DNA from 4 places in the Clostridioides sp. LIBA-7678 genome. Region 4 is predicted to be linked to each of the others. Evidence: riboswitches for the same ligand, from Rfam matches in the RefSeq annotation. Region 4 holds a riboswitch; each other region holds the start of a gene.

Region 1 (8,472 bases), 720 kb from region 4:
GAAAATTGTATAGAAATTTTACCAAGTATGTTTGAAGATAATAGAGGAATAACAATTAAACCATATCATAGAAAATCTTTTGAAAGTTTAGGAATATTAGAAGAATTTAAGGAAGATTTATTTGTAACATCTAATAAAGGAGTAATAAGAGGTTTACATTTTCAAAATGAACCATTTGAACAAAGTAAATTAATTTACTGCGTAAAAGGGAGCATATTAGATGTTGCTATTGATATTCGAAAAGAGTCAAAAACATATGGGCAATTTGTATGTTTTTATATAGATTCAAAAAAGAGAAATATGGCATATATCCCTGCTGGATTTGCTCATGGATATGAAGTTTTAGAAGAAGATACAATGGTTGTTTACAAATTGTCTTCTATGTATGCCCCAGAATATGAGAAAGGTATAAGATGGGATTCTGTAAATGTAGCTTGGAATACGAAAGATCCTATTTTATCAGATAAAGATAAGAAATGGCCAACTTTTCTTGAATACACAAATGGTAGATTAGAATAAGGAGTTTAATATGAAAGCAATAATTTTGGCAGGAGGATATGGGAGTAGACTGGGAGATATAACAAATGTTGTGCCTAAACCTATGGTAGAGATTGGTGGAAAACCGATATTATGGCACATAATGAAAATTTATTCACATTATGGTATAAATGATTTTATCATATGTCTAGGTTATAAGGCAGATGTTATAAAAGATTATTTTTTACACTATGATTTTAGAAATAATGACTTTTCTATTGAGATTGGTAGTGGAAATATTGAATTTCTTAATAATAATGATGAAAATAATTGGAAAGTAACATTAATTGATACTGGTATAAACTCAGAAAAAGGAGCAAGACTTAAAAAGGTTGAAAAATATTTAGAGGATGATATAAATTTATTGACATATGGAGATGGTTTAGCAAATATAAATGTAAAGGAGCTTATAAATTTTCATGTTAATATGGGAAAGATGTTGACTATATCAGGGGTAAGACCTCCAGCTAGATTTGGAGAATTAGTAGCTGATGGAAATGTATTGAAATCATTTGAAGAAAAATCACAAACATCAAAAGGTCTGATAAATGGAGGTTTTATGGTATTTAATAAAAAATTATTAGAATTTCTTACAGAAGATGATGCTTGCGATTTAGAATATGGATTATTTGAAGACTTAGCTAAAAATAAAGAAATATCAGTTTATAAACATAAAGGATTGTGGGCATGTATGGATAACGAAAGAGATATGAATAATCTTAATATGCTTTGGAAAAATAACAAGGCCTTTTGGAGGATTTGGTGATGTACTTTGACTTTGATAATATATATAATGGTAAAACCGTTTTAATAACTGGAGCTACAGGATTTAAAGGCTCCTGGCTTTCGATTTGGCTAAAAGAGCTTGGAGCAAATGTTGTAGGATATTCATTAAATCCAAAAACGAAAAAAGATAACTTTATCTTAGCAGAAGTATCAAAAAAAATTATAGATATAAGAGGAGATATAAGAGATTATAGCAATTTGGAGGCAGTATTTAATAAATATAAGCCAGATTATGTCTTTCATATGGCAGCTCAGCCTTTAATTGAAGAATCGTATTTGAATCCTATTCTTACATATGAGATAAATTTAATGGGAACATTAAATATGCTTGAGTGCATAAAAAATAGCAACAGACATTTAGTTGCAATATTTATAACAACAGACAAATGTTATAGTAATAAAGAACAAGTTTGGGGGTATAAAGAAACAGATTCTTTAGGCGGATATGATCCTTATAGTTCATCAAAAGCAGCGTGTGAGATCGCAATTAATTCATGGAGAGAATCATATATGAGTCCTAAAATGTATCATAAGCATGGCAAAGCTATCTCTTCAGTAAGATCTGGAAATGTAATAGGAGGAGGCGATTGGTCAGAAAAAAGAATTATACCAGACTGTATAAGAGCATTAGAAAGTCAGAGTGATATTATACTAAGATCTCCTAATTCAATTAGACCATGGCAATATGTACTAGAGCCACTATATGGATACTTATTATTAGGTCAAAAAATGAAGCTAAATCCAACTAAGTATAGTGATGCATGGAATTTTGGACCCAAAATAGATTCTATTGTTGATGTAAAATATATTGTTGAAAAGTTAATAAAGTATTATGGAACGGGATCTTGGAGATGCCTAGAAAATAATAGTTTTCATGAAACAAAAATGTTAAATCTTGATGTGAGTAAGGCTATCTTTGAATTAGGATGGAAGCCAACCTTAAGTATTGATGAAGCATTGAAATTTACAAGTGAGTGGTATCAGAAATATCATTGTTCAGATATATATAGATTATGTGTAAATCAAATAAATAATTTTATTTCGCTTATTAAGTAACGATAATTAGATATATCAAAATAAATAATAATTTGTACATATAGAAAGGTGAATTCTGGGAGACAGGATTTACTTTTTTGTGTAAAAATATACATGAATAATATAACAAAAACTAATGAGAAAATGTCAATTATAAATTTAGAAGAGTTAATATCTGAATTAGATTTGGATTGAAAAGAACTATAAGTGTAGTAGGTAATTTACTCTATTTGATATTTGATAAATTGATGCAATTAGATGAATTTGAATATAAAAATATATTTGTTTATAGAAAGGAGCAATAGATAAACTGCATATTAAGCTATATGAGATAATTAGAGTATTAATTAAAGAACTAAATGTAGAAGATATATAACTTAGGATAAATAGATATATTAAAGTTTAAGGAGTATGTAGTGATGAAAAGAAAACAATGGATTTAGAAGATTCTTGACTAGAAAAAATATAAAATAAAATATGAGTTTATTACCTATATTTAGGATGTACCATTAAATTGGAGTATAATTAAAAAGAGAGATTTTAAAAATCTTATTTTTATGAATAAATATAGTTTATATTAATTAAGTAGGTTGAAATAATTTTAACAGATTTAATTCTAATGAAAAAATATACGAAAAATGTTTAAAAATTTTATCATTTATTGTATACTTAAAGTAAAACTAAATAGGCAAAACTAGAGAAATCTAGTGACGCAAAGCTATAGGGGCTAAGGTTTGTATATGCGAACTATGCTAGCCAGTTGCCAAAAAGAGTCCTAAGTATATTTGTATACTTAGGATTAGTCGAAATGACTGCTTTTTTGGCGGTCATTTTATTGTGGAAAAATTACTTTATTATAGTAGAAAATACACATAATAACATATTTTACCAATTATAATATAAAATAAAGGAAATTTATCTAAAAAAGTTGCTATTTTACAAAAAAAGGCAACTTTATGAAGGGGAAATTAAATACATATTAAAATTTTTTTTTATTTTTATTGGATTTAATTGAATTTAAATTAGATTTCTTACTAAAATAATTCGTTATTATATTAATGTAATAGAATTGTAATAGATTTAAATGAACAAAGAAGTCATTTTTTGTAATATAGCAACTTCATTTTTTTAATCATTAAATATAGCAAATAAATATATTTTGAGGAGGGGTGAGTATGAATACATATGACATTATAAAAATGGGACTAGATGCAACTAATCTAAGAAGTCAAACAATAGCAAATAATATAGCAAATATAAATACTGAAGGTTACAAAAAACATTATGTAACTTTTGAAGAAACATTAAATGATGCCATGCCAAAAATAGAAGAAAAAATAGACAATTCCAAAGGTCTAAGGGTAGATGGCAATAATGTAGATATAGAAGAAGAAAAAGTAAAGCAAGCAATGACAACGTTGCAATATAATGCTTTAATAGGTTTTGCAAATGGCAAAATTGCAATGACTAAATCAATAATAACTGGGAGGTAACTAGAAGATGAGTGTGTTCAGTGGAATGGAGATATCTGCTAGTGGATTAACAGCAGAAAGTTTGAAAATGGATATCATATCATCAAATGTAGCTAATATAAATGCTACAAGAGGTCCAAATGGAGAAGCATATAGGAGAAAAATTGTTTCCTTTGAAGAAAACTATGATAATAAATTAGGTATGTTAGGAGTAAAAGTCACATCTGTTGAAGATGACAAATCACCTCTTAAAGAAGTATATGACCCATCTCATCCAGATGCAAAACCAAATGGATATGTAGAATATCCAAACGTAAATATATTGGTTGAAATGACGGATTTAATAACAGCTTCACGAGCATATGATTCTAACATAGACACACTGAATGCTCAGAAATCTATGATATCGAAAGCTTTGGAAATAGGAAAGTAGGGATAAATTATGCCAATTACACAAATTAACAATTTAATGCAAGGTGCAAAGTTAGATAATTTGATTGGAGAAACAAAACCATTAAACCTTAATAAAGAAGAAAAAAAGAATTTCGAAGATGTAATAATAGATACTATAGACAAAGTTAATTTTCAACAAGTGACAGCGGATAATATGAAAGAAAAATTTATAAAAGGCGAAGATGTTTCTATGCATGAAGTTATGTTAAAAGGTCAAGAAGCACAACTATCTATGCAATATCTGATAGAAGTTAGAAACAAGATTCATGATGCATATCAAGAAATGAATAAAGTACAAATTTAGCCTTTTGAACAGGAGTAATAATCAATGATAGCCAGTTTTAAAAATAAGATTAAGGAGCAAGTTGCTAAATCTAGGACAAAAATAGGTTCTTTAAAAAAAGGAACTAAGATAGCATTAGGTATAGGGATTGTTGCTATATGTTTAGCGCTAGTATTTACAGCAATATCTGCAAGTAAAAATAAGTATGCAGTCTTATTTTCAGAACTAGATGTTCAAGATGCTGCAGATATATCAGCAGAATTAGAGTCTAGAAAGATAGATACTAAGGTAAAGGGAAGTACAATTTATGTTCCTAGAACAGAAGTCGATAAGTTGAGGCTGGAGCTAGCTCCAAGTCTTACAGGTGGTTCTAAAGGATTTGCATTAATGGATGATAGTTCGTCTATAGGACTTACTGATGAGGAGTTTCAAATTAAGAAGCAACGAATCATACAAGGTGAGATAGAAAAAACAATCAAGAGTTTTCCACAAGTGGAAGATACTAGAGTACATATAACATTTGGAGAGTCATCAGTGTTTGAGAAAGAAGCAGTTCCAGGAAGTGCAGCAGTTTACTTAATGTTAAAGCCAGGAACAACTTTAGAAAAAAATCAAATAAAATCTGTTATGGCACTTGTATCAGGAAGTGTTACAAATATACCAGAGAAAAATGTTCAAGTTATTGATAATAAGATGAATCTATTATCAGAAGGTATCTTAGATGATGAAGAAGTTGATGAAAATAATCAACCTATAAATGGTGGTATTAGTGTTGATAAAAATAAGGCATCTGAACAAGCATTGAATAAACAATTAGAAAAGTCTATTTTGGAAATGCTAGAGCCAATATTTGGTACAGGAAAAGTAAAAGCTACAGTAAATGCAGATTTAAGTTTTGATACAGCCGAAAAAACTGAAATAAAAATTGACCCTGATAAAGTTGCAATAAAAGAAACAAGGTCAAAAAATTCATCCAAATCTGCAACAAATAATGTCCAAGGCGTAGATGCTAATATGAATAATCAAGGAAATAAAAATGGCACTAACACAGAAGATAGTTTGGATGAGAGTTTTGAATATGAGACAGGTAAGATTGAAACTCATACTATAATTGCACCAGGAGAACTTAGAAGATTGACAGCTTCTGTCGCTATAGACGGAAAAATAGCTAAAGGAGTTCAAGCTGATGTGGAAGATATAGTTAATAATGCTATAGGCATGGATGGAGCAAGGGGAGATACTCTTAGTGTTGTTTCAATGGTCTTTGACCCTAAAGGAAAGGCTGAAGCTAAACAAGAACTGGAAGAGATTAAAAAAGAAGGCTTCAAAACTAATATAATAAAGGCAGTTATTGGAGTAGTGGCAGTTATTGCAGTAGGTGCTATTGGATACTTAATATATAAGAAGAGAAGTGAACAAGAAGATATGGATTATGAGGATGAAGTTTATAGTGCTAATTCTAGTACTGTTGATAAGAAAGATAATCCTCTATTAGGGGATGACCCAGAATTGACATTAGAAGAAGCTGTTAAAATGTATGCAGAAGAAAAACCAGACCAAGTAACAGAAATAATAAAGACTTGGTTAAATGAGTAAGGGGGATAGAATGTGTCCACAGAAATTACGAATGTTAGTGCATTTGACTTAAGTGATATAAGTGAAAATGAGAAGAGTGAGAAAATAGAAGGTGAGGGTTTAAAAAAAGCTGCTGTACTTTTAATGACATTAGGACCAACTGTGTCTAGTGATATAATAAAAAGCCTTCCAGATAAACAGGTTCAAAAAATAGGTTTGGAAATTGCAAATATTTCTTCAATAGCTTCAAAAGAAAGAAGAGAAATATTAAAAGAGTTTGTAGAAATAAATAAAGCAAAAGATTATGTTATAGAAGGTGGGCTGGAATATGCAAGAGAATTGCTAAGTAATGCCTTGGGAAATTCTAAAGCAAATAAATTACTTGAAGGTATATCAATAGATACAAGTACAAAGCCTTTTAAACATATTATAAAATTGGATACAAAGAAAATATTAGAAATACTTAGAAATGAAAGTGCACAAACTATAGCTATTTTACTTGCACATATGGAACCACAAGATGGTGCAGAAATTTTAGCTCATTTAAATTTTAATTTACAAAATGAGGTAGCTATGAGAATAAGTTCAATGGGTTCAATATCTCCAGAAGTTATAAAAGTAATTGAAAGTTCATTAGAAGATAAATTACATTCAATAAGTGGTGATGATTTTAAAGATTATGGTGGAATAGCTACATTAGTTCAAATATTACTTAATTCTGATAGAAAAACAGAAAAGAATATTTTGAATACTGTTGAAGAAAAAGACCCAGCTTTAGCAGCCCAAATTAAATCTCATATATTTGTATTTGAAGATATTGTCAAACTAGATGATATGAGCATACAAAAAGTACTAAAAGAAGTAACTATGAAAGATTTAGTTTATGCTTTAAAAGGTGTGGATGATGAAATTTCAGATGCTATATATAGAAATCAATCTTCTAGAGCAGCAGAAGCGCTTAAAGAAGAAATGGAGATGGTTGGTGTAATAAAAGTTGCACAAGTTGAAGGTGCTCAGCAAAAAATAGTAAATAGCGTAAGAAAACTTGAAAGAGAAGGTGCTATAACTATTGTAAGGAATTTTGGTGATGACTTTGTCGAATAACAAAATTATTAAAAGTGAAAAAGCATCATATAAAGGAATTCTAGATTTATCTATAATAGATAAAGCTAGACTGGGAGAAACAAATATAAACGAAGAGAATGATTGTAGATTTAGGGATGAAGTAATAAAAGAAGCTATAGAGTCTGCTGAGATAAAAAAGAATGAAATATTAGAAGAAGCAAAAACAAATGCACAAAATATAGAAAAACAAGCTTATGAAAAAGGATATAGCCAAGGTCAAAAAAATGGATATGAGGATGGATATAGGGAATCCTACGATGAATATATCCAAAAAGCTAAAGATGAAGCAGATTTTATAAGAAATCAGGCAGATTTAATTCTATTACAAGCTAATGAGAAAATGACTGAGTACATAAAGGAAAAAAACAAAGAAATTATAAGACTTGCTATCAATATGGCTAGCTCTGTTTTAAAAAAGCATTTTGAAGATGAAGAGTCTATGAGTGACTTGTTAAAGCAAATTATTCAAGATTACGAAGGAAGTAGTTCATTCATAGTAAGATGTAATTCTTTCTATAAGGATAATATAGAGAAAGAGTTTGAACTATTCAAAGAAGAGACATCATTAAAATCAAGTGTATTTGTTATTGCAGATGACAGTATAGATAAAGGAAATGCTATTATACAAAAGGAAAATGGGAGAATAATAGTTGGTGTTGATTGTGCTATGGAAAAACTAAAAGAAGAATTGCTTGGTGAATAAAGTATGTATAGAACTGATATATCTATAGATTTTGACAAAATAAATAAGAAAATAGAAAATTTAGAGCTTACTATATCAGAAGGCAGAGTTAAGAAGATAATAGGGCTTACTGTAGAAGTTGAAGGGATAAAAGCTTTTGTTGGAGAGTTATGTGTTATATACAATCAAGTCAACAAACCAGTTAATTGTGAAGTAGTAGGTTTTAAAGACAAAGAAGTAATTTTAATGGCATTAGGAGAGTTAACATTAATATCACCTGGTTGTAAAGTTATTTCTAAGGGTATACCTCTAAGTGTTATGTGTAGCGATAATTTACTAGGTAAAGTACTTGATGGTCTTGGAAATCCTATAGATAATTCAGAAGTTGTTCTAGGAGATAGATATAACTTGAATAATGAACCTCCTGACCCAATGAAGAGAAAAAAGATACGAAATATAATGGAGACTGGTGTAAGAGCAATAGATGCATTTACTACTTGTGGTGAAGGGCAGAGAATAGGAAT
Region 2 (8,472 bases), 1.6 Mb from region 4:
AAATTAATATGGTATATTGAAAATTTTAAGAACTTATATTAATTAATCTATTGAATATGATTTAAAAATTTGCATTTAATGTTGAAAGTATAAGTATAGTGTGTTACTATTATAAAAAATTATTTATAAATATAGGAGGTAGAACATGAATACTAAAGAAATGAAGGAATATAGAAAGTTTTACAATAAAAAATTAAGTGATACAGATGAATTTTTCAGAGTATTTGGAAGTCTTGATGATAAGGCTTATTCAGAAGGAGCTATAAGCAAAAAAAATAAAGAATTAATGGGATTAGCTATTTCTATTTTGAGTAGATGTGATGAATGTATTTGTTATCATATTGAGGGTTGTATTAATTCTGGTGCGAGTAATGATGAAATTATAGAAGCAATAAAAATAGGTGTAATTGGTGGTGGGTCTATTACATATCCAAACGCAAGATTCGCAATAAAGGTTCTAGAAGAGTTTAATGTATAATTTTAGTATCAATAATTTATTTATATTAGTAGCATTTAGTTGTTTAAAATTGTGCTAAATTTTATTCTTATAATTATATATTTTTATTGATTTTTTATAATTGTATACAAAAAGTTAAAAATGATTTTAAAATTTAGAGTATTTTTTTATTACAGATTATATTGAGAATTGTATAGTGTTGCTATTAAATATACTATACTTTTTATTGTTTTAAATAAATTGAATATTGGGATAATTATATTTACATATTTATGTTTCATATAGTAATATATTTTTTATAAGTCATATAAGTTTTAATAAAAAGTTTTTGAAAGTACAATAAATAAAATTTTGTTCATTGTATTTTATTATCAAATTTACTACAAATTAAATTGTCTATTTTTATTTATAGAGTAGAATAAACTGTTTTTGTTAGGAATTTTGAAAATAGAATCAGACTGAAAAAATAAAGGAACTAATTTGTCTAACGTTTATTGGTGAAAAATAAATATATAGAAGTTATAATAAGTATATAAAAGTGTATGAGAGGTGTTATATGTTTGGTAAACAAAAAGAAAGTGTTAGATTTCTAGATTTTAATGATGTAGCAGAAAAATTTGGAGAGAAAAAGGCTGTTGCAATTTTTGATGCTATAGCTGGAAAAAAATCTAAAGAACATATTATCAAAGATATAGAAAAATTAGTAAAAAATGAAGTTTAGACATTTATAAGGTATATTGAGCTTGAGGGTAGCTCTTTATACCTTCTTTTTTATTATTTGAGGTATTCTAATGTTTAATTTATTATAGAGATAATGTATTTAAATGCTTTTATATACATAACATAGAGCATTTAATAAACAGTGTTTAGATTTAGATGTGTGAATTTAGTTAATATCTTATTAAATAATATAATTGAAAATTTATTAAGATTTTTAGTTTGAATTTCTATAACTAAGTTTTAGCAATTTCATTTTCTATTTAAATAAAAAACTTATTGTTATAGATTAATATTTATATAGCAATAAGTCTTTGTAGTTTAAAATTGTAATTAATTTTAAAGAAATTATGCTTTAACCGTAAACAATATATAGAAATACTTTATATAGCATATAACTAAAAATTAAATACTTATTGTAGTTTATTTTTTAGTGTATCGAGATTGAGTTTAGGATCTTTATTATCTTTATTAAAGTATAACGCTTTATTTAAATATTGTTGAGCTTCATCAAATTTTTTATGAAACATGAGTATAACACCTTTTAAGTTATATACATTGCTTGCATTTTTTTTATAGTCAGCGTCCTTTTTATCTAGATACTTTAAAGATTTATTAATTGAATTCAAAGCATTGTATGTTGCATCTGGATAATCAGGATATCCATCGAAACGCATATAATTACAAGCTTGTGCATAATAAAGGTCTGAATCAGTAGGATTAATAGTAATAGCTTTTTTTAGTATGACTTCGACTTCTTTAAAGATTTTCAGCCCATGATCATCAAGTTTAAGTTGAGCAAAATCCATACTATTAATTCCAAATTCTTTTTTAAAATCTTCATATAACAAGAGTTTATACTTATTATTTTCAACTACAAAATATCTATTTACCTTTAAAGATTCATCTTTTTTATAAAGAAGATTTTTTATATTAAAAGTTTCTTCTAATTTAACAACATTTTTATACTCTTTTCCACCATAGTTATATGTTTTTATAGTTTTTTCTTTACCTATTTTATAGTTAATTATTCTTTTTGTTTCAATTAAAATATCTTGAAATTCTTCAAGATTTTCTATACTAATTTTTTTCTTGCTATCTTTACTTAATAAACTATATGCTGTTTCATAGTCACCAGAGTTCACTCTATCAATATATTGTTTTGCTACTTCACTAGCACTTTCTTTTGGGGAACATCCTACTACTGATATTACAATTGATAATGTTAAGAGTAAAGTTATGCCTTTAGTAATATTCATAATGCAATCACCTATAATTAAATTTTATTAATTATATTTTAGCATCAAACATTGAATAAGTCATTAGCTTTAAAGTACATAAAGTGAATAGTTTAGTAAAATTAAAAACCTAACTCTGATAGCCAACTCATCAGTTTATTTTCTCGGTATTTTGAATCATTATTATTAAATTTACCTAATTTAATTTCCCCAACAATCATACCATCAGACATAAATAGTACTCGTTCTGTTTTTATTGCTACTTTTACATCATGAGTTACAAGCATAATAGCTGTACCTAATTGATTAATATCTATAAGAATATCCATTATTTCATTTGTTAACTTGGAGTTAAGTGCACCTGTGGGCTCATCTCCAAATAAAATTTTCGGATTATTAATTAAAGCACGACATATAGAAGCTCTTTGAAGTTGACCTCCAGAGACTTGAGTAATATCTTTATCTTTTATTTCTAGAATGTTCATTTTTTCCATAAGTTTTGTTGCTTGTTCATTGATTATTTGACGATTTTTTTCTTTACTTAAGTAAGCAGAAATAATTATGTTATCAAATATATTTAAATTTTTAAGTAAATTACTTTGTTGAAATATAAATCCCATATTTTTTAATCGAAGTTTTGATAATGCTTCTTCTGACAGATTAGAAATCATTTCACCCGAAAATTTGACTGTACCAGAAGTTAATTTATCCATTCCACTTATGTTATGTAGTAGTGTTGATTTACCAGAGCCAGAAGAACCCATAATAGATATAAATTCACCATGTTGAATTGACAAATCTATTCCTTTCAAAACTTGTTGTACATTTCCTTTACCAATAGTATACTCTTTAATAATTTTTTTAGCTTCTATAATATTATTCATAACATACCCCTTATTCTATAATAGACATAATTTTTATTTTATTAATTGCTCTACTAATTACTATAATTGTAGTTAATACTGTGAGAATTAAAACTGATGGATAAAGCACATATACAATTAATGGATTTATTACAAACTGGAGATTTGAGATACCAGAAAGTAGTAATCCAGATATTTTTTGTCCAAGTGTATTTGCCATAATGACTCCTAAAACAGTTCCAATCATAAGTATCAATAAAGCTCTAGTAATGTATTGAATGCGTATATCTTTAGTAGAAAATCCTAAGCTAAACATAATTGCTGTTTGTGGCGTATCCTTAGCAATGAGCATTTTAAAGAACATCGCAGTAATTAGTGAAGAAATTGCAATAGATATAACAACAGCTAATTTTATAACAAGTCTTAATTGGCTGATAACAGAACCTAATGTTTGACTTGTATAATTATTCATAGCAGTAATCTTAGCAGGGTAATAATTTATGCTGTACTGCTTTAATTTATCTGCTACATTGACACCAGGCTTTAAATTCAAATTTACAATATGCCATAGTATATTATCTTCACTAGATGGTAGCATAGCTTTTGCAGTCTTACCACCATAGGTAATGTCTTGATATATTCCACTAACAGTTAAAATCAACTCTTTATCTTTTAAGAAAATTGATAAATTATCTCCAATGCTTTTTTCTAGTTCATTTGCATTTATGACAGACAATGCAATTTCATTTTCTTTCATTGGTGCAGAACCTTTTACATATGTCAGTGGGAAAGTTTTAAAGTTTCCATTTTCTATTTTAATATTTTCTATCTTGCCATCTTTATTTCTTATTTTATATGAACTTGTTGTAAAGGATTCATACTTTTTAACATCATTGTCAACATTAATTTTTTCTAGTATAGAATTAAAAAGATGCTTAGTTTGTTTTGTTTGAGGCAAATCAATACGAATATCACTCTTGCCAGCACCCATATAAGTGATAAATTCAGGTGATTTAATAGTATTTAAAAAATTAGTTGGTACAGTCATAATAAAAATACAAATCGTATATACAAAACAAAGCAATCCATAGACTGTAATTTTTTTAAACACTTCGTTTAATCCTAAAAGTATGTTAGTATTTGTTATTTTATTTTTGTGTATTTGAAAACTGAATCCATATTTTACAGAGTTAGTAGAACGGTTACCTCTTAATGCATTAATTACTGATATTTTTTTGAATTTTTTAAGTATAACTTTACAAAAGAATACAACACTTAAAAATACAAGAACTGAACCTATAAATGGAACGAGAATACTAAAAATGGTTTTGTCTATGGCTCCCATATAAATGTAAATATTTTTTGTAAAAAGAGGGCCTATAAATAATGAGAGTATGTAACCAAGAAAACTTGCAAAAGATGCAATTAACAAGTATTTTATTAAATATAAGTTTTGGATGTTACCATTTTTAATACCAATGGCCTTCATAACACCAATTTCTCGATAATCTTCTTCAATCGTTGTAATTAAAGTAAATCGTAAACATAAAATAGAAATTGTAATAAGAAGAATACTAATTAAGATGATAATAGTAATTACAATCCCATCAGACAAAGAATTTAGTAATTTGTAAATAGAATAAGTCACTGATGTACCTGTTTGAGGGAGCTTAGTTGATTGATATAACGTTTCAAACTCACTAATTTTATTTATATCATCTAATATAAATTCAATTAAATATTCGCTTTCTCCTATATTAGATTTTAACGTGTTCCAATCATTGTCACTGATTAAAAAACGCTTTGAAGTAACAAGTGAAGGGTTCATTTGTGAGTCACGTATAAAATCTTTTATTGTAAATTCCATAAAGAAATTACCATTAATAATTTTTATAGTATCTCCAATTTTCAAATTGGATTGTTTCATATAATATACAGGGACACCTATTTCTCCATCTTTTATTTGCATTATTTGATTGTCCATATCTAATAAAAAATCAAATTTATCGTTTTGTTTTGTAAAACTATTTTCTAGTACACTATTAGCTTGATTTTCTACTTTATTTCCTAGAAAAATATTAGCTCCATTTATATTTAGAAGTTCAGAAGTTTGCTGTTTTTTTATATATGGAGTTTTAGATGAGAACTTATCAATTTCTTTTTGTTGTAATTTCCCAGAATACATTTGGACATAATGTGGTGTATGAGATTTTTGAAACAAGGAAGTCATTGAATTAGTTAGCTCTATAATGATATTTATTGAACTAGATACTAGCATTGATGCAAGTAAAATAAAAATAAATAGAGTAATTGTTACTACTTTATTTCGTGTTAAATCTTTTAATAATATTCTTTTTAGCATAAATAATCCTCATTTCTTAAAAATTTTGTATTAAATATTTTAGAATTTTTTTAGTAGCTATATAAACATAAATATCAAACTGACCGTCGGTCTATAATGATAATATTATAATATCATTAGTTTGTCAAGTCATTTAAAAAGTAAAATATATACATCTTATGATAAAGTGCGTAGAGAGGATTTAGCATAGATAGAGTAGTAAAAATTTTAAAAAGAGAATAATTAATACAAATTATTTTTAGGTTTTTATTAATCATTAATTTTTTATATTAATTAAGGATGTAAAAAATTATCGATTATTTTTATATATTAATATTTATTGAAAAAGATTTGTTAAAAGTAGTGATATCATATATAAATTACTATTTTTTAGATGAATTATGAAGAAGAATAATTAAATTAATAAATATAAAGATATTTTTTGGTTATTATTAATTAAAAATTTAATTTATATTTAATTAATATAAAATTTGATGTAATATTATTTTTAAATTGTTTAAATTATGTTATTATTCAGATATAGGCAATATTAGATAAATCTAATGACGCAAAGCTATAGGGACTAAAATCTTTATATAATAAAGGTCATGTCAGCCAGTTGCCAAAAAGATAATAATTCTTTTTGTTGAAAGTATTTTTTAAAGTTATATATTTTTAATAACTTAATATTTGGCAAGAGGAGGGCTTAAGATGATATCTGAATTAATGTTGAAAAGTTTTGGCGAATCTAGCATCAATTTTAAGACTAAAATTAAATTAAATTTAAGAGAAAGACCAGACATAAATAGTATGAAGTTGAAAAGTATACCAGAAGGTAAAATTGTTAAGTTAAAATGTGTCGATGGAATATGGGCAGAGGTTGAAAGTAATTATGACAAAGGTTGGTTACTTTATAAATATTTAGAAAAATTAAGTAATGCTAAAAGCAATAGTAATGGTATAGTAAAAAATAGAAAAAAGAATTATGTAGGAAATATAAGAACGAATGGCTTAAGTCTAGAACTTAGAAATGATAGAACATTAGACTCTAGAATTATAACTACAATTCCTGATGGTTTTAAAGTTGAAGTATGTTATAGTGTTGGCAAATGGGCAAGGGTTAATATTGATAGAAATGGAAAAAAATATTCTGGATATGTATATAGTCAATATATAGAAGAATGTTTAAGTTTATCATAATTGGATACTAGTAAGCTTTAAATATACTAATAAATTTCAGAAAAAGAATCCTATTCATAGGATTCTTTTTCTTTTGTAAAAAAACTTATTATAATATTAAATATAATAAATTAACTAGGTCATTTTAATTGTAAATCGAAGATTTAATTGAAAATAGATTTAACTTATGATTTGTATTTTAGGTGCCATAAATTGATATTGATTTAGAAAATTTTAATAAAAAAGAAAGTTGATAGGATAAAAATAATATTAAAGATAAGAAAAGATATAAGAAATTTGAAAAATTTTGTAATTTTTAGTTTTATATATATTATAATAAACTAGATATAAGATTTTTATGAGGGGGAAAATATGAAAAAAAAGAAAACATTGATTGGAATAGCTATATCTTTTTTGCTTATAATTAGCACTATAAATCCATTGCAAGTTGAGGCTGAAGCTATTATTGATTCTAGTGTATACATTTCTTCAGCACAAGAAAATTATAAATCTAATAATACTAGATTTAAAACTATTAAATCTAAAAGTAAGCATAAACGTAGTAAATCTAGAAAAAGTAGAGTTAATTTGAAGAAAAGAACTATAAGAACTAAAAATTATGGACATAGAAATTTAGATAAACATAAAAGTCAAAGCATAGGAAGATATAATATTCTTTCAAAATTGATACTTTCAGTAATAGTTGTATTTATTGTTATAGCTTTAATTGGGATAATATTTATTAGAAGAAAGAAGAAGAAATTTTATTAAATACAAGAATAAAAATTACATAGTTGTATTATATGATTTTATTGTATTATATACAATATTGCTTTTCATCTTATTTTAAGTTTTTTTATGAATAACTATTTTATAGTTTAGTTGGAATTATATTGTTATGATTTTGTTCTTCATTAGATAGTAATTTAAAGAATAGCGTTTTGCTAATTATTGATGTTTATTTTATAGCATGATATAATTTAAGCAGAATGATATTCTGTTTAAAAGGAGATACAAAAATGGCACGAAAACGAATATTAAATGGTGGTAAACGAGATGAACTTATTGGGAATGCACTTAATTTGTTTTTAGAATATGGGTATGAAAATACTTCTATAAGAATGATTTTAGATAGTGTTGGTGGTGAAGTTGGTATGTTTTATCACTATTTTAAATCAAAAGATGAAATATTCAATGAAGTTATAAAATTATTTCTAGCTCAGTATGAAAAAAGTTTTTCTGATGTTTTGTATGATGATTGTATACCAAATAATCTTAAAATTGATGTGGTATTTGAGTTATTACAAAAAACTCTTTTAAAGTATAAGACATTTAAATTAGGTAAATTTCATTGGAGTATGCAAATTGCACTCAATCAATTAACTTTAAAAAGTTTAGTTCCTCATATAGCAAAATATATAAACTATATGCGTGATAAAGGTGAGATTGGGAGTTGTGCAATTGAAACGGATTTAGAGCTTGCAAATGCTGTTCTTTATTCATCATTTGCAATATTACATCAAGACTCACTAACTGAATTAACAGAGAAAGAATTAGAGCAAAAAAAACAGATTATCAAAGGAATTATTCACAGGATTTTGGATATAAAAAGAAATACATAATCTTATTTTACTATTTTTTAGGAAAAATATATTTTGAAATTTATAAAAACATATT
Region 3 (8,472 bases), 420 kb from region 4:
AGATGGTGTATGACATACAAAAGGTAAAAAATCGTGAATGACTTGATTTGTTTTAATTTTCATATAACTAGTAGTAGTCCCATCACTACATCCATACCATTCTTCATTGACAACATCCTTATCAAAAACAATTTGTATAATATTATCATTGTCAAGTATAGCACTGAAAATAGTAGCTGCGCCAATTTTAGTACCTAACATCTTTTCCATCAATTCAGCAGGAGCAAAAGAAACTCTAGATACTCCTAATGCATTGCTAAAATTAGCTGACTTAAAGGGTTTATCACCTGGCATAATAAATAGATAAAAAGCTGTTTTTTGTCTATTGCAAAGAAATAGAGTCTTTACCATCTTCATATCTAATTTTTTATCAATCTGAACACAATCCTCCATTGTAATTGCTTCGTCTGTGTCAACACGTTCAAATTCAATATTCAAATTTTGTAATATTTTATATACCTCTTTTTGTAATGGAGTATCAAATTTAATAGGTGCTTCTGTATAAATATCACTTACAAAAAACATGATTTCTTTCATTCCTTTCCGTTTAAAATCCTATGTGCATAGTGTATCATAAGGTTATAAATTATAAAAGCGAATGTTTATCATATAAAATATGATAAAATCAGATGGATGTGAGATATACATAGTATAGATATGAATATTCAAAAATATATGACATTTGTTAAGACTTCCAACACTTCCAGAGTTTGAGACTATTTTTTTAGAACAAGATAAATTATCAGAATAAAATATAAAAACAATTAGTTGAAAAAATACTTATAAAAAGATACTTATTCAGAATTTTAAATTAAAATATATTATAAATAAAAATCATATTATAAATAATACTTGGGAAAAATAATACCATAATTCTAAATAGTATGTACAAAGCTTGATATAAATGTATTAACTTGTTTATAAATACAAATTTAGATTAATGTTACTATTAATATGGTGTATAGTGATAAACAAATTAAACATAATAAATAAAAAGAATGTAAGTAATAAGTTTTTATTTTAATATAATAAGCTTTATTATTTATAATCATGTTGAAGGAGAAATATTATGAAAAATTTGTTTATAATATTATCTATAGTTATAATTATGTCCATCAGTAATTTTTCATATGCTTTTTATGATACAAATTTAGAATATGAAAAAAATAATTCAAAAATAAGTGAAAATACAAGTAAGTATTATGAAGGTAAAATTGAACATATATTTGTACATCCATTAATCGTATATCCAGAAATGGCATTTGATGGTGATTATGAATCTAAAACATTTTCTAAATGGTTTGTTACTACAAAAGAATTTAAAAAAATATTGAATAACTTATATCAAAGGAACTTTATACTTGTATCATACAAAGATGTATATGAGGAAAAAGAAGTTGGTGGTAAGAAGTTAACAGTAAGAAAAAAATTATTGTTACCAGAAGGAAAAAGACCAATTATTATATCTATAGATGATATAAATTATAATCAATATATGTTAGGTAATGGAATAACAGAAAAAATTGTCCTAGATAGAAATAATGAGTTAGCTGGATATATTAAAAAACCAAATGGTAAATATCTTATTAGTACAGAAACAGAAATGGTTCCTTTAATTGAAGATTTTGTAAAACTACATCCTGATTTTTCTCATAATAATGCAAAGGGAGTTTTAGCAGTAACTGGATTTGAAGGTATTTTGGGTTATAGAATTCAAAGAGATTATCCAAATAGAAATGAAGAATTAAAACAATGTAAGAGAGTAGTCTATAAGCTAAAAGAAAATGGATGGGAATTTGCTAGCCATAGTTATGGACACCCAAATCTCAAAAAAATTTCTCTAGAAAAGCTTAGAGATGATACTATTAAATGGGAAAGAGAAGTTCAATCAGTCGTTGGAAAAACAAAAATATATATACCTCCATATGGTGAGTTTCCTAATGAGTCATCTAAAGGGTTGGAGTATCTTCAGTCAAAAGGATTTACGATTTTTGCAGGTGTAGGTCCAATATCATATGAAAAAATTTATAAGGATAAAAATTTAGTTATTACTGATAGAAGAAACATAGATGGTATTACTCTACTAAATAAGAAAGAAAAATTTTTAGATTTATACAATGCAGATAAGGTTATAGATTATAATGCTAGAAAGGTTAATAAATAAGTATGAAGGTAGAAAGAAAGTTTACTAGAAATCCAATAAATAGTATTTAAACAGATATGGTAGAAAGGAATAAATTTATGAAATCGAAAAAATGGATTAGTATGATTTTATCTATAGCAGTAATAAGTGCTCTTTTTGTAGGTTGTACAAGTAATTCTAATTCTAGTGTAGTTTCAAATGAAAAAATAACATATGAGATAAAGTCAACAAAAAATAATGACAACGAAATTGAATCTAATAAATTTAGTTTGGGAACATCAGAAATGGTTGTAAGGGGGAAGACCATACCTTTTAAGATAGAAGGTATAATATCAGCTCCTAAAGATATAAAAGAAAAAGCACCTATAGTGTTAATTTTTCATGGGCAACATGGAGATGGAGAAAATGATTTTGAAAATGGATTTAAATATCTTACTGAAGATTTAGCTAAAAATGGTATTATAGGGGTGTCTATTGATACTTCAGTAAACTATACTTTTCAGTATGGAGAACCTGTAGAAAATGAGAGAATAACATATCTGACTCAAGCTTATATAAAAGCTTTTCAAGATGCATATGATGGCAGTAAAAATGGATTTGGAATATATCTTAAAGACAAAGTTGATTTAGATAATATTGGTCTTATAGGTCATTCTGTAGCTGGTTCTGGGGTATTAAAAATAGCACAAGACCAAATACAAAAAGGATTTAAAGGGATAAAAGGAATTATATCACTTACACCAGCCTATAATAGTCCAATAGAAAAGTTTCCAGATGTACCAACAGCAATAATAGTATCAGAATATGATGGAGATGTTATCCATAGTGGGGATGATGTTTTTTATGATATATCATTGGATAAAAATAGAAAAAGTCCACTAGGACTAACTTATTTAGTAGGTGGAAATCACAATGCATATAACTCAGTTTTAGGAGAAAAAGAATTTTCTCCACCACGAGATACAGATGGCACTTATCCTGAAAAATTAGGGAAAGAAGAACATAGAGAGTTCTTTTCTAATTATGCAGTTGACTATATGAAATCTATTTTTGATTTTGATGATAGTGAATCTCCTATTTTTAGTAAAAATGGATTGCCATCTAAAATGTATGGGTATCAGACATTAAATAAAGTTAAATATAGCGGTTCTTTAGAATTATTCAACAAAAAGTCATTTGAAAATATAGACTCAAGTAATGTTGATACAAAAGAGTTAGTTGAGTCAGAACGATTAGATAAAGATACTGCAAACCTTTTTAGTAATATAAGCTCAAGTGAAAATTTAGATTTATTGCAAGTTGATTGGAAATCTAAAGATGGAAAAATAGAATTGCCCTTAAATAATAAAAATTTAAAAGATTATTCTGCATTAAAATTTAGATGGGCGTTAAATTCTCCTAGTGAGTTAAATAGTAAAGATAAAATAGTTTCATTTAAACTTAGCTTAGTCGATTCTAAAGGAAAAGAAAGTAGTGTAACTTTGGATAATGATAAAGTGTCTGCTATGAAGTATTTTGAGGGTAAAGCTGTGAGAGACGAATATGTAGAAGGTAAATTTATGGAGTTTTGGTCAAGGTATACTCCAATAAGTGATACAATAATACCTATTGATAAGTTTAAAAATATAGATTTATCTAATATAAAGGGTGTTAAAATTGAATTTGAAAATCCAGAAACAGGTTCGATTATGTTAAATAAAATAGTTGGTATAAAATAGTAATACAAGTCCTAGATGAAATTATAAAATATCTAGGACTAGTTTTATTAGAATCCAATAATTTAAGCTAAGAATACATTGCATTTATAATAAATGTATAAAATTAGTAATATCTTATTGATATATGAACTTTTAAGAATTTTATAGACGAATTATGTTATCATAAATAAAGATATAAATTCTAAAATTTGTCAGTAAAACAGAAGACAAGGAGGTAAATTTTATGTTTTCAAAAATCCTGGTCAAAACATTTATCAAAGATAGTAAAAACGTTCAAAATAAAGATGTTAGAAATAAGTATGGGTATGTAGCTGGAGTAGTAGGTATATTATCTAATTTACTTTTATTTGTAGTAAAAGTGTCTATAGGTATGCTTACATCAAGTATAGCTATAATGGCTGATGCATTTAACAATCTTTCTGATATGGCATCCTCAGCGATAACTATGATAGGTTTTAAATTAGCAAGTAAGCCAGCTGATAAAGAGCATCCTTTTGGACATGGAAGAATAGAATATTTATCGGCGTTAATTGTGGCGTTCATGGTAATGTTGGTAGGACTTCAATTTATAAAGTCATCTGTGGAAAGGATAGTAAATCCAGTACCTATAAAATTTGAAGTAATACCACTTATACTTTTAATTGCATCTATAATGATTAAAATTTGGTTAAGTAAATTTAATAAATTTATGGGAAATAAAATTGACTCCTCAGCCTTAAAAGCAGTTTCACTTGATGCTTTAGGAGATGTATTTACATCGAGTTGCGTAGTTATATCATTTGTCATAGCTAGATTTACTAGTTTACCTATAGATGGATATGTTGGTATTGTAGTATCACTAGTAATACTTTATGCTGGATTTTCTCTTGTAAAAGATACTATAAATCCTCTTCTAGGAGAAGCACCAGATGAAGAAATGGTAAAATCTATTATAGAATCATTATTATCTTATGAACATATTATAGGTACACATGATTTAATAATTCATAACTATGGAGTTGGACGATGTATAGCATCTATACATGCAGAAATTCCATCAAATATAGATATAATGGAGATTCATGAAATTATAGATAATGCTGAGAGAGAAATATCTGAAAAATTAGATATGTATTTAGTAATTCATATGGACCCTATATGTCTCGAAGATGAAGAAGTTATGTCAGCAAAAAAAGAACTTGAAGAAATACTTAAGAAAAATAGTCTTGTAAAATCTATGCATGATTTCAGAATAGTTGGAAAGGGAAGTAAGAAAAATTTAGTGTTTGATATAGTAGTTAATCCTTCTGAATTCTCTAAGAATATGTCAGAGGAAGAATTAAAAGAAGATATAACTAAATTGGTTAAGGAGATGAATCCTGAATATAATTGTGTAATTGTTGTAGATAAGGATTTTATTTAATGATTAATTAAAATTATTGTAAGGAAAAAAATGTAAAATATATAGACAGGAAGATGTTGGCATAATATAATATAGATATGTAATTGTATCTAGTATGAATATAACAATTTTAATTGTTTTTTATAAAATATTATAGAGATGTTGATGTATGTTCTATCATTGGGCACCTTATGGACATACTGAGTCAGTGGTGCAACCGGCTATGGATATAAATTTATTTATTTTCATGGCTTTTTTTATATAATTTTTTGCTTAGAATTAATTTTAATGGGATATAAATAGAAGTTTATAAATTATAGATAGCGTAGAGGGGAGAAATCTATATGGGGAAGAAGAATAAAAAGGCATTATTAATAAGTTTAATTATGATTTTAAGTATGGTAGTATCTACAATCTATCCAACCTTATCTTATGCTTCAGAATTAGGAGATAACAGTCAGATTCAAAATAATTCAACTAGTTCATCAAGTGGAGAAGAGAAGCCATCAGATAACAAAAAACCAGAGCAGACTCCAGAAGGAGAGAAGCCATCAGACAACAAAAAACCAGAGCAGACTCCAGAAGAGGAGAAGCCATCAGACAACAAAAAACCAGAGCAGACTCCAGAAGAGGAGAAGCCATCAGACAACAAAAAACCAGAGCAGATTCCAGAAGAGGAGAAGCCATCAGACAACAAAAAACCAGAACAGACTCCAGAAGGAGAGAAGCCATCAGATAACAAAAAACCAGAGCAGACTCCAGAAGAGGAAAAGCCACTAGATAATAAAAATATAGAGCAGACTCCAAAAGAAGAAAAGCTGCTAGAAGATGAGAATTTGCTGAAAACGTTAGAAGAAGAACTTAATGAAGAGAATGAAGATTATGGATTTATTATAAAAATTAATAATAGTACAATAGAAACTGAATCAATGAAAAAGATATCATTTAATTTAACTTATACTCCAACATCAAAGGGAATACAAGCAGGTGATTCAATAACTTTCAAGGTGCCAGATGTATTTAATAAAGTTAATTTAGATTATACAAGTGAATGTTTCGACAAAACAGAAAGTAATGGAGAATATACACTTACATTTAGAGAACTTCCTAATGGTCAAAGTGTAATGCAAGGAAAAATAGGTCTAGAAGCATACGTTAAAAGGGTTGATGAAGAGACAAATACAAAAATTCATATTGAGACTACTGGAAAAATAGAAAGTGGAAGTGGAGATGTGGATGTAGAAATAAAGCCTGGAGATAAGGGCGAGGAAGAAGAGTCTAAAGGAACACTTAAGAAACTTGTTGAAGGAAAAAAATCAACTACAGTATTTATGCCAGTTAAAAATAAAGATATAAATTATAGCATACTAGTAAATGAGAAACAGGAAGAATTGAAAGATATTACTTTGTATGATGAGCTTCCTGAAGGATTGACACTAGTAAATGATTCTGTAAGTGTAGTAACAAGTGATGGGAAAGAAGTAAGTGATTTTAATATTGAACAAAGTGCAAATTCTATATCAGTTAATTTTGGAAATATAGATAAAGCATATACTGTTAAATACAAAGCTAGAATTAGTGATGAAAATGCAAAACATGATAATAAATATAAAAATGTAGCTAGGATAGAATCTGATGGTAAGAAGGTACAAGAAGATGATGCTACTGTAAGTATCTTTGATAGAGGTAGCGATTATCTTTTGACTAAAGGGCATTCAGGAGTAACAAATATTACTCAAGTTGGCCAAGTAATAAACTATCAGATTTCAGTAAATGATGATAAGTCGCCAATAAGTAATGTTGTTATAACAGATAATATACCAGAGGGTATGAGATTAACTACAGCAGGAGAAGCTGGACATGATTTTAGAGTAGTAGAAATTCCAATGAATGGTAACTGGACTCCTTGGAGTAAAGAAAAAATCGCAAACAATATTTCATATAAAATAGAAGAGAAAAGAAATGAAAGCGGTCAAGTAGATAAAGTTATAACTGGATTTACGATTAATCTTAGTAAAGAAGAAGTAGAATCAAAGTTTTATATAGCTTATACATTAAAGGTTATTAGTATTGAAGATAGTTATACAAATAGAGCTGTTCTTGATGCAAATAACAGTCAAGTTGATAAAAGCGATGAGATAAGTTTTAAGAAAAACTCTGGATTAATAAGTGCAAAAAAAGAAGTTGATAAAAAAGTTTTAAATAACAATGATAGTCAAATTGTTAAATACAAAATAAATATGTCAACTTATGGAGTTTATGATGCAGGGCAAGTAAATCTTTTAGATGAAGTAAACCCAGCTCTAAAAATATCTAATATAAAATATTCTGATAACCTTGAGTTTAAAAAAGAAGCTGGAGATGGAGAAAATACTGTAAGATTAGTAAATAAATATGAATTTAAGCAGATAAAAGAAGGCGAACCTGTACAAAGTTGGGTTACATTCGATGCAGATTTTACAGATGTAAAAGTTGGAGAGACTATACAAAATGTAGCTCAGATTAATGGCTCAAGTCCTCCTGGAGTAGAAACTACTAAGCAAGGTTATGCTTTTGAAGCTAAAAAAGTAGATTCTTTAGATAAAAAGGCACTTTCAGGTGCTAAGTTTAATTTAGAAGATGTATATGGAAATGTAGTAGTTAAAGATTTAGTTAGTGATGAAGATGGTATAATTCAGTCTAGTGTAAAAAAACCAGGAATATATTATTTAGTGGAAATAATAGCTCCAAGTGGATATGAAAAACTAAAGGATAAAGTCAAAGTTAATATTGATAAGAAAGATATTGGTAGTATTGTGGATATTGGAAATATAGAAAATATAAAACAAGAAAATCCACCAGTAAATCCACCAACACCACCGAATCCAGATAAACCAGTAGTAAATCCACCAGTACCACCAAACACAGATAAACCAAAAAAACCATCAAAACCATCTGACACAGATGAAATAGTAGTAAATCCACCAGTACCACCATCAGATGATGTGGTAAATCCTCCAATACCAGAGGTAGTAAATCCACCAATACCACCATCAGATGAGGTAATAGAAAATCCTGTTAAACCAATTGTTCCAATACCAGAAGTAGTAAAACCATCAGTATCAGAAGAAAAGAATAATAAAGTGAAAGATGACGCTATAGTAAATCCTCCAGTACCACCAAAGACAGGAGATAACACTACAATTACTGGAGAAATACTATTAGGTCTAGGAGCTATTGTGGGACTTATT
Region 4 (8,472 bases):
AAAAAAATTTAATATACATACCTAGTTCAAGTAATGGGATACTCTATGTCTTAGATTTAAGCAATGATAAAATAATTGATACTGTTTCTATAGGAGGAAGTCTTAGTCAAGTTGTACTTAGTGATAATGAATTATTTGTAGCAAATGAAGATTCTAATAGTATATACGTATTGAATAAAAACACATTAAATCCAATAGGAATTATTGGTGTTGATAACATGCCACATGGATTTGATTTTGACAGAGAAAGTAAAAAGTTATATGTACCATGTATAAATTCAATAGTATGTATAGATACAATAAATAAAAATATACAAAAGAAAATTAATATGGACTTTAGAGCATGGCATATAGAACTTGATAAACAAAAGAAAGAAATGTATATATCAACACTTGATGGAAAGCTTATAATAATTGACGAAGTAAGTATGGATATAAAAAAGGTATTATATGAATTCTTATTACCAGTAGAAATAAGATTTAATTATAGTGGGAAAAAAGTTTATGTTGCTGATTTGGGTTATAATAATGTGAGAATTTTAGATTATACAACAAGTAGATACATTGGGAATATTGAGATAAATGGAATTCCACAGGGATTAGAAATATCTAAAGATGAAAGGTTATTATTTGTGTCAGATACACAAGAAAACTCAGTGAAAGTTTATGAAACTGCAAATAACAAATTAATAAAAGAAATCAAGGTAGGAAAAGAGCCTACAACTATAATTTGTTTGTAGGCTTTAATGTATGTCTCTTATAAGTAAGTCGATAACTTCGGCATACATATAAGATGCATTATTTTTCCAGTTGTTGCAAATAAGCTTTGCCTGTTTCTCTGATGAAACATTTAGATTTAAATCTATTAAGTTAGACTGATTTTCTATGACTCTAAGGTTGACAATAAATTCATTATCACTTTGTTTTACAAAACTAGACTTTACTTGAGTATCTGCTAGTAAATTTTCTTTATTAGAATCTATATACTTGTCTATTTTTTCTGTAACACTAGTAGGTATTCGATTAAAGAAGTATTCTAGACTTTCTACGCCTCTTTGAGTAAGAGCATAATATTCTCTGTCAGAGTCTTTATATGTAGTCAAAAACTTAGATTCCATAAGCTGAGATAAAAGCTGTTGTAATGAAAAATAATTCATCATCTCAGTCTCTAATACTACTTGAGTTATTTGAGAATTAGTTAAATCCATTTTAATTTTTTCTAATATATATAAAATTAAAAGTTTATGATACGCTAATTCTTCAGACGAGTTTTCAAACATAAATATCATCCTCCGTCAAACTATTTCTATATATAATATATTAAACTAATTCATACAAAATTAAAAGAACAATTTATATAGTATTATTAATCTTTAACAAATCATATAAAATTAATTTTACAAATAAATACAGAGAAACAGGGCTGCTAATTAGCAGCCCTGTTGATACCCAGGTGTCAAAATTTACTATCTATTTTCCAGCCATTTGTCTTTCAGCCATTTCAACTAATTTCTTAGTCATGTATCCACCAACATATCCATTTTCTCTAGCTGTTAAGTTTCCTTTGTCTATGTTTTCATAGTTAGATAAACCTATTTCGTTAGCTATTTCTAATTTCATTTGGTTTAAAGCAGCTTTTGCTTCTGGCACTACTGTTCTGTTTGAATTTGACATAGTAAATTTCCTCCTCAAATAATTAGTTTATGATGTCTAACAACACTTTTATTTATGTGATGTTAATACTAATTTCTCCAAAATAAAAATAATATATACAGAAAAATAAAGGTAAAAATGTAAAAAATATTAAAAAATTAAATAAACGGGTATTTTAGAGCGTTTAACTAGAACGATATAGATTTTGTTTTTTTACTTATTGTCTTATAAATTAAATATTACAGTACTTTTTTGAGCTAAAAAAAAATAAATTTTAAATATAGAAGAAATTATTTAAAAGGGGGAATAGTATGAAAAGAGAAGTCAAAAGAACTAAAGCTTTGATATATAGTGTTTTATTTTTTTCATTATTATTAGTATTAATATTTGCTCTTGTTTATGGAATAAAGTATATGTGTTCTAAGTCTGATAACTCAAAAATGCCTATATATAAAGTTGATACAAATGAGAAAAAAGTAGCTTTAAGTTTTGATGTTGCTTGGGGAACTAATAATATGGATGAAATTTTAAAGATTTTAGATAAACATAATATAAAAGCTACTTTTTTTCTAGTTGGTAGCTGGGTAGATGATAATCAAGATATTGTGAAGGCTATAGATGAAAAGGGACATGAAATTGGCAATCATTCAAATACCCATGCGAATTTGAAAGAAATATCAAAAGAAGACATAACAAAAGAAATAGAAACTACATCAGGAAAGATATTTAATATAACAGGGAAAAAAACAAATTTGTTTAGACCACCTTTTGGAGATGTAAACAACAAAGCTATGGACATTTGCAGTGATTTAGGTTATAAAGTAATTAAGTGGGATGTGGATTCTATAGACTGGAAAGAGCTTGGTCCAAACCATGTAATTGAAAAAGTAATAAAAGAATCTCAACCTGGCTCAATAGTTTTATTTCATGCTAATATAAATGATGTAGATAACTATTTGGACACTATAATAAGTAAGCTTAAAAAAGATGGATACAGTTTAGTAAAAATATCAGACTTATTATATAAAGATAATTACATAATTGATTCTAATGGAGTGCAGAAACTTAAGAATTAACAAGTAGTAAATGTATATTTTAAGTAAAGTTGTGGTAAATTATATAGTATATGTTAGAAAAGTGTCGATAAAAAGACGGTGTCTATTTCTTGACACTTTTTATGCATGTATGCAATATCAATAATTATAGATTAAATTGGTTGAAAAAGTGTCTAATAATTGACTTTTATAAAATGAGTTTAAATATTTGAAAGAAGTTATGGATGCTGTAAGACAGTATTTTCAAAGGGTATAAGTTTGTTTAAAAGTTGGCATAGAAATTGCTTTGTTAATAAGCGATATGTTCTATAGAAATAAACAATATGTTAAGACCTTGTAATAGAAAAATAACATTAACATTATTTGAACAGCTTATAAAAAAAATTAATATACTTAAGGGGGCGTACTAGTTGAACAAACTATATTCTATTTTATTAAAACAACACGTTGGTGGTCCAGATAAGCCAGTAGTAAGTGTTGGAGATGTAGTAAAAAAAGGAACTCTAATCGCAGAACCAGCTGGATTAGGGGCAAATATTTATGCCAGTGTTAGTGGAAAAATAAGTGAAATAAATGACCAAGCTATAGTAATCGAAGCTGATGAAGTACAAGATGATACTTTTGAACCATTAAAAGGAGAAGGTATACTTGACTTAATTAAAGAAGCTGGAGTTGTAGGTATGGGTGGAGCAGGATTCCCTACTCATATAAAATTAAACATAGATTTAAAAGGTGGAACAATATTAGCAAATGCTGCTGAATGTGAACCTTTATTAGCTCATAACATAAAAGAAATAGAAGAAAGACCAGAAATAGTTTACCAAGGTATAAAATATGCTATGGAAGTTACTAATGCTGGAAAAGGTATGCTAGCAATAAAAAGCAAGCATCCAGAAGCAATAGCAGCATTTAAAAAAGTAATAAAGCCAGGAGATAATATAGAAGTTGCAGAACTAGTTGACATGTACCCAATGGGAGAAGAGAGAGCGATAGTAAGAGATGTTCTAGGTAAATTACTTGAGCCAACTCAATTACCTTCAGAAGCTAATGCAGTAGTAATAAATGTAGAAACATTAACTAGAATAGTAGAAGCTGTTGAGCAAAAAAGACCAGTTATATCTAAAAATGTAACTGTAGTTGGTCAATTAAACAGTGGAAAAGAATCTATAGTATTTGAAGATGTGCCAATTGGAACTACTGTTGGAGAATTAATTGAAAGAGCTGGTGGAATAAAAGGTGAATACGGTGAGATAATCTTAGGAGGACCTTTCACTGGTAAAGCTACTACTTTAGATACTCCAATAACTAAAACTAGTGGTGGTATAATAGTTACTATGCCATTTGTTAATGAAAAGAGAAAAATGGGTCTTTTAGTCTGTGCATGTGGACCTAATGAAGAAAGAATGAGAGACATAGCAGCTAAAATGGGAGTTACTGATATAGTATCAGTTCAAAAATGTAAACAAGCTCAAGAAATTAAAGGTGCATTAAAATGTGAAAATCCAGGACACTGTCCAGGACAAGCTCAAAAATGTATAGAATTTAAGAAAGCTGGAGCAGAAGTTATATTAATAGGAAACTGTACTGACTGTAGTAACACAGTAATGGGTTCTGCACCAAAATTAAAATTAGGTGTATATCATATTACTGACCATGTAATGAGAACAGTTAATCACCCATTAATAAGAAGAATAAAAGGTGACGTAAGATTAAAAATAAAATAATATAATATAAAAATATATAATAAAACATCCTTGGAAAAAATTGTAAAATTGTTTTCGGGGATGTTTTTTTGTTGTGATATGTCGATAACATTAACGAATAATATAAATAATATAGAAGAAATAGACAAAATATAATATTTAATATATAATGATGGCAATAGCTATTAAAATTATATTAGACAAAAACAAACTCAGATATGTGGTCATATTGACATATAAAAATTGAATTGAGTCAATTATCCAATAGAGTAAAGATTTTTGTATTATCTCAAGATACTCTACAGTATCTTTTTTAATGTAAGAATAAGTTTTTGTCTCTTACTAATAATTTTAGAATGTTCGTAAAGAGTGCACTTAAAAAATAAAAAATATTACAAAAATAAAAATTACTAAAAACCTATTTATAGAAACTGTGAAGTATATCTTAAATTTGGGCACTTAAAAGATATATGGAGTTAGTAGTGCAACCTGCTATAAATATAAATAGGAGGAAAATCTTGAAAATAAAAATTAAAAAATCAAGTATAATTAGTTTAGTAATTGCTTTTAGTATGGCATTTACTGCATTTGCACCAATAATATCTTATGCTGACGAAGTAAGTGGAAAAGATACAATACTTGATGGAGAGAAGCCATCAGGAGGAGAAACACCAGACGGAGAAACACCATCAGGAGGGGAAACACCAGATGGAGAGAAACCATCAGGAGGAGAAACACCAGATGGAGAGAAACCATCAGGAGGAGAAGCACCAGACGGAGAGAAGCCATCAGGAGGAGAAACACCAGATGGAGAGAAACCATCAGTAGGGGAAACACCAGACGGAGAGAAGCCATCAGGAGGAGAAACACCAGATGGAGAGAAACCATCAGTAGGGGAAACACCAGACGGAGAGAAGCCATCAGAAGGAGAAACACCAGATGGAGAGAAGCCATCAGGTGAAGAGATACCAGATGGAGAGAAACCATTAGGTGGAATTATACCATCAGAAGAAGAGGAAGAATTAGAAGTAGAAGAAATGAGTTTGAAGCAGAATATTGAAGATATTCTTAATCTTACTGTATCTCAAATAAATAAGATTGTATATAATTTCTGGGAAGATGAAAATGATGTAAAAACAGATGTACAGTCAGAAATTAGTGAGGTACTTACTTCAAAAGATGCAAATATTGGATTATGGTATAATAAAAATTCAAAAGTAGAAGATACATGTTTATTAAAAGAAACAGATGGTTCAAATAGACCTTATTTTGATGTAAGATTTGATGATATTACAAAAACTTTAACTTTTGATTATATAATAGAAGGTCTTATAGGTGCAGGCTATAAAGATGGGAAATATATAATAGAAGGTGAGGACGGAGAACAAACTGCATTTTGTTATAATAATCATCTAAAATCTCCAACTAGTCATAATAAGAGTCCATACTTACCAGCAGAAGATTTTAATGGTCAAGAAAATCAAAACGAAGATGCAATTAAATCTATACTATATGCGGGTTCCGAGTTTGATGGATTTGGATATAAGCAACAGTTTAATTTAGGTGGAGAAGAATATGAAGGTATAACTCATGCTACTACTCAAGATGCAATTTGGATTATGCTTGGGCAAATGAATGAGCAGGAAAGACTTAAACAATATCAAGCTAATATAAAGCTTTATGATATGTTTATAGAGAGTGCAAAGACTGAAGAAGAAAAAGCTGAGTATCTAAAAGGTAAGGAAGCAGCAATAAATTCAAAAGCTTACTTAGAGGCATTATTAAATGCAGGGCGTGAAGAATTAAAGCCAAATGATACAGGAAAACCTAGTTTGAGTAATGGTTTGACTGATATCAAATTTGATAAGAATCAAGATGGTACTTATGAAACAGAAGCTATAGCTTTAGTAGGTTATAGTGGTGTAGTTAAATTAAAGTTACCAGATGGAGTAACTGCTTATGATGAAAATGGAAATATAATAGGTACAGGTGAAGTAGAAATTTCAACACAAGAAAAGTTTAAACTTAAGAGTGTTAATAAGCCAGATGTAAAAGCTAATATATCTGCTTTATCTTATGATTATATTTTCCCAAAAGCTATTCAATATTTTAAGACAGTTTTCGATTTTGGTGATAAAGACCATTCATCTTTATTGCCTACTAGTAAGCAAAATTTATTAAGTTATACAATAGAGCAAAAAAATGGTGAGGAAGTTGATTTCAATATAGGTGTACCAACAGATGGAGACCCTGATGTGAATCCACCAGTGCCACCAGATAATGGTAATGATAACTCAAATGGTCATAAACCTAAGCCATCACCACCATCAGATGATACAGTGATAAATCCACCAGTACCACCATCAGATGATACAGTGATAAATCCACCAATACCACCATCAGATGATACAGTAATAAATCCACCAGTACCACCATCAGATGATACAGTGATAAATCCACCAGTGCCACCATCAGGTGATGCAGTGGAAAATACATCAGTGCCATCAAAAAATGATACAATAGTAAATCCACCAGTACCACCAACAAATGACATAGTTGTAAAATCACCAAAAACAGGTGATGAAACTCAAATAATGCCATACATACTTATTGGTATTGTAGCAATTTGTGGGTTAGTGTATCAAACAAAAAGAGCAAAAAATTAATATGGAGTACTGTTTGTTATTAAGTTTTAAAATATATTGTCTCAAATTGATTTAAAATCATTTTGAGGCATTTTTTTATGTAAGTATAACCTTTGTGAGAACAGATGTTAATTGTTTTGTGAATAGAAAAATACTTTGAAGGTGAAAATAGTATTGAAAAAATAATATACTAAAGGTATAATTCATTTGATTTCATTTGTATAGATTTAAGTATTCATTTTAGTAATTACATGAATTTGTATTAGAAATTTGTATATTAAACAGTTAAGAAATTTTAATATTAATTATTTAATAAACTGTTATTATGATATGCTAGAATAAATATATATAAATAAGTTTTGATGATGTACTACTATAAAGGGGGGACTTTATGTTTTCGATACCAGAAGTAAAAAAAGTAGAAGAGGTAATGGATACAAAATTTACAACTATAGACGAAGACACAAGAATTGAAGATGCAATAAAAGAAATGATAAAAAGTAACACAAAAACTCTAATGGTAATAGATTCATCTGGTGAATTAAAAGGTATTATATCTATGACAGATATACATAATCTTTATGACATGCATAAGAAGTATGACGGTCAACCAGTAAAACTTATAATGAAAAAGGATGTAATATATGTCAGCGAAGGTCTAACCTTAGATGAGTGCAGAGATATAATGATATTGAAAAATATAGGAATTCTCCCTGTTCTTAGAGACAATAAAATTATTGGAGTCTTAAAACAAGAGCATATTAGAGACTATTTATATATGCATTTGGAAGACTATGGATTGACTTTGAAATATATTATAGGACAAATTAAAGAAGGAATTTGTGCTATAAATAACGAAGGTGTAGTTATATTGTGGAATAAGTTTATGGAGGAAAGGTATGATATAAAATCTGAAGACATAGTCGGTCGACCGATGAACGAATTTTTGGAAAATACTATTTCAGAAAAAGTATTAAATAGTAAAATCGGTATGAGTGACTTATATTTTACAGATAAAAAAGAAAATATGTATGCACTAGTCCATGCAAATCCTATATTTTATAAGGAAGAATTTATTGGTGTTGTATGTACAGAAGTTGATGTTACAGAAGCCAAGATACTTGCTCTTGAACTTGAAAAGGTAAATGATACATTGAAATATTTAAAGAATGAAGTTAAAAACTTATCCAAAGGTAGCTTTGATAAAATTTTAGGTAAGAGTTATAAGTTGGAAAAATCGAAAGCGATTGCAAAACAAGTAGCTAGAACCAATAGTAGCATATTTATCTGGGGTGAAAGTGGTACAGGTAAAGAAGTATTTGCCAGAGCTATTCATGATTATAGTGAGAGAAAAGGTCAATTTATACCTGTTAACTGTAGTGCCATACCAAATGAGTTGTTTGAAAGTGAGTTTTT

What was found. Region 4 has a riboswitch for cyclic di-GMP ahead of ACTG46_RS17465 (Cys-Gln thioester bond-forming surface protein). Riboswitches for the same ligand answer to the same signal wherever they lie in the genome.
Region 1: it holds a riboswitch for cyclic di-GMP, as region 4 does, so the genes downstream of both, flgB (flagellar basal body rod protein FlgB) here and ACTG46_RS17465 (Cys-Gln thioester bond-forming surface protein) in region 4, are expected to answer to the same signal.
Region 2: it holds a riboswitch for cyclic di-GMP, as region 4 does, so the genes downstream of both, ACTG46_RS10545 (SH3 domain-containing protein) here and ACTG46_RS17465 (Cys-Gln thioester bond-forming surface protein) in region 4, are expected to answer to the same signal.
Region 3: it holds a riboswitch for cyclic di-GMP, as region 4 does, so the genes downstream of both, ACTG46_RS15630 (SrtB-anchored collagen-binding adhesin) here and ACTG46_RS17465 (Cys-Gln thioester bond-forming surface protein) in region 4, are expected to answer to the same signal.

Annotation. Positions count from the first base shown of each region.
Region 1 is NZ_CP196987.1:300,918-309,389, forward strand. Features, by position in the region: gene rfbC (dTDP-4-dehydrorhamnose 3,5-epimerase) at 1-519, shown strand, start outside; gene rfbF (glucose-1-phosphate cytidylyltransferase) at 530-1,303, shown strand; gene rfbG (CDP-glucose 4,6-dehydratase) at 1,303-2,379, shown strand; cyclic di-GMP riboswitch class I at 3,036-3,126, shown strand; gene flgB (flagellar basal body rod protein FlgB) at 3,534-3,851, shown strand; gene flgC (flagellar basal body rod protein FlgC) at 3,859-4,263, shown strand; gene fliE (flagellar hook-basal body complex protein FliE) at 4,273-4,587, shown strand; gene fliF (flagellar basal-body MS-ring/collar protein FliF) at 4,612-6,162, shown strand; gene fliG (flagellar motor switch protein FliG) at 6,175-7,245, shown strand; gene ACTG46_RS01780 (FliH/SctL family protein) at 7,229-7,969, shown strand; gene fliI (flagellar protein export ATPase FliI) at 7,973-8,472, shown strand, end outside.
Region 2 is NZ_CP196987.1:2,182,380-2,190,851, reverse strand. Features, by position in the region: gene ACTG46_RS10570 (carboxymuconolactone decarboxylase family protein) at 146-478, shown strand; gene ACTG46_RS10565 (hypothetical protein) at 1,014-1,178, shown strand; gene ACTG46_RS10560 (NTF2-like N-terminal transpeptidase domain-containing protein) at 1,588-2,433, opposite strand; gene ACTG46_RS10555 (ABC transporter ATP-binding protein) at 2,535-3,296, opposite strand; gene ACTG46_RS10550 (ABC transporter permease) at 3,307-5,637, opposite strand; cyclic di-GMP riboswitch class I at 6,150-6,243, shown strand; gene ACTG46_RS10545 (SH3 domain-containing protein) at 6,328-6,816, shown strand; gene ACTG46_RS10540 (hypothetical protein) at 7,168-7,566, shown strand; gene ACTG46_RS10535 (TetR/AcrR family transcriptional regulator) at 7,815-8,417, shown strand.
Region 3 is NZ_CP196987.1:3,349,721-3,358,192, reverse strand. Features, by position in the region: gene ACTG46_RS15650 (prolyl-tRNA synthetase associated domain-containing protein) at 1-537, opposite strand, end outside; gene ACTG46_RS15645 (polysaccharide deacetylase family protein) at 1,070-2,164, shown strand; gene ACTG46_RS15640 (alpha/beta hydrolase family protein) at 2,242-3,861, shown strand; gene ACTG46_RS15635 (cation diffusion facilitator family transporter) at 4,085-5,263, shown strand; cyclic di-GMP riboswitch class II at 5,389-5,474, shown strand; gene ACTG46_RS15630 (SrtB-anchored collagen-binding adhesin) at 5,587-8,472, shown strand, end outside.
Region 4 is NZ_CP196987.1:3,773,843-3,782,314, reverse strand. Features, by position in the region: gene ACTG46_RS17490 (beta-propeller fold lactonase family protein) at 1-740, shown strand, start outside; gene ACTG46_RS17485 (DUF4364 family protein) at 744-1,280, opposite strand; gene ACTG46_RS17480 (alpha/beta-type small acid-soluble spore protein) at 1,471-1,674, opposite strand; gene ACTG46_RS17475 (polysaccharide deacetylase family protein) at 1,965-2,729, shown strand; gene prdC (proline reductase-associated electron transfer protein PrdC) at 3,119-4,432, shown strand; cyclic di-GMP riboswitch class II at 4,829-4,914, shown strand; gene ACTG46_RS17465 (Cys-Gln thioester bond-forming surface protein) at 4,930-7,077, shown strand; gene prdR (sigma-54 dependent transcriptional regulator PrdR) at 7,448-8,472, shown strand, end outside.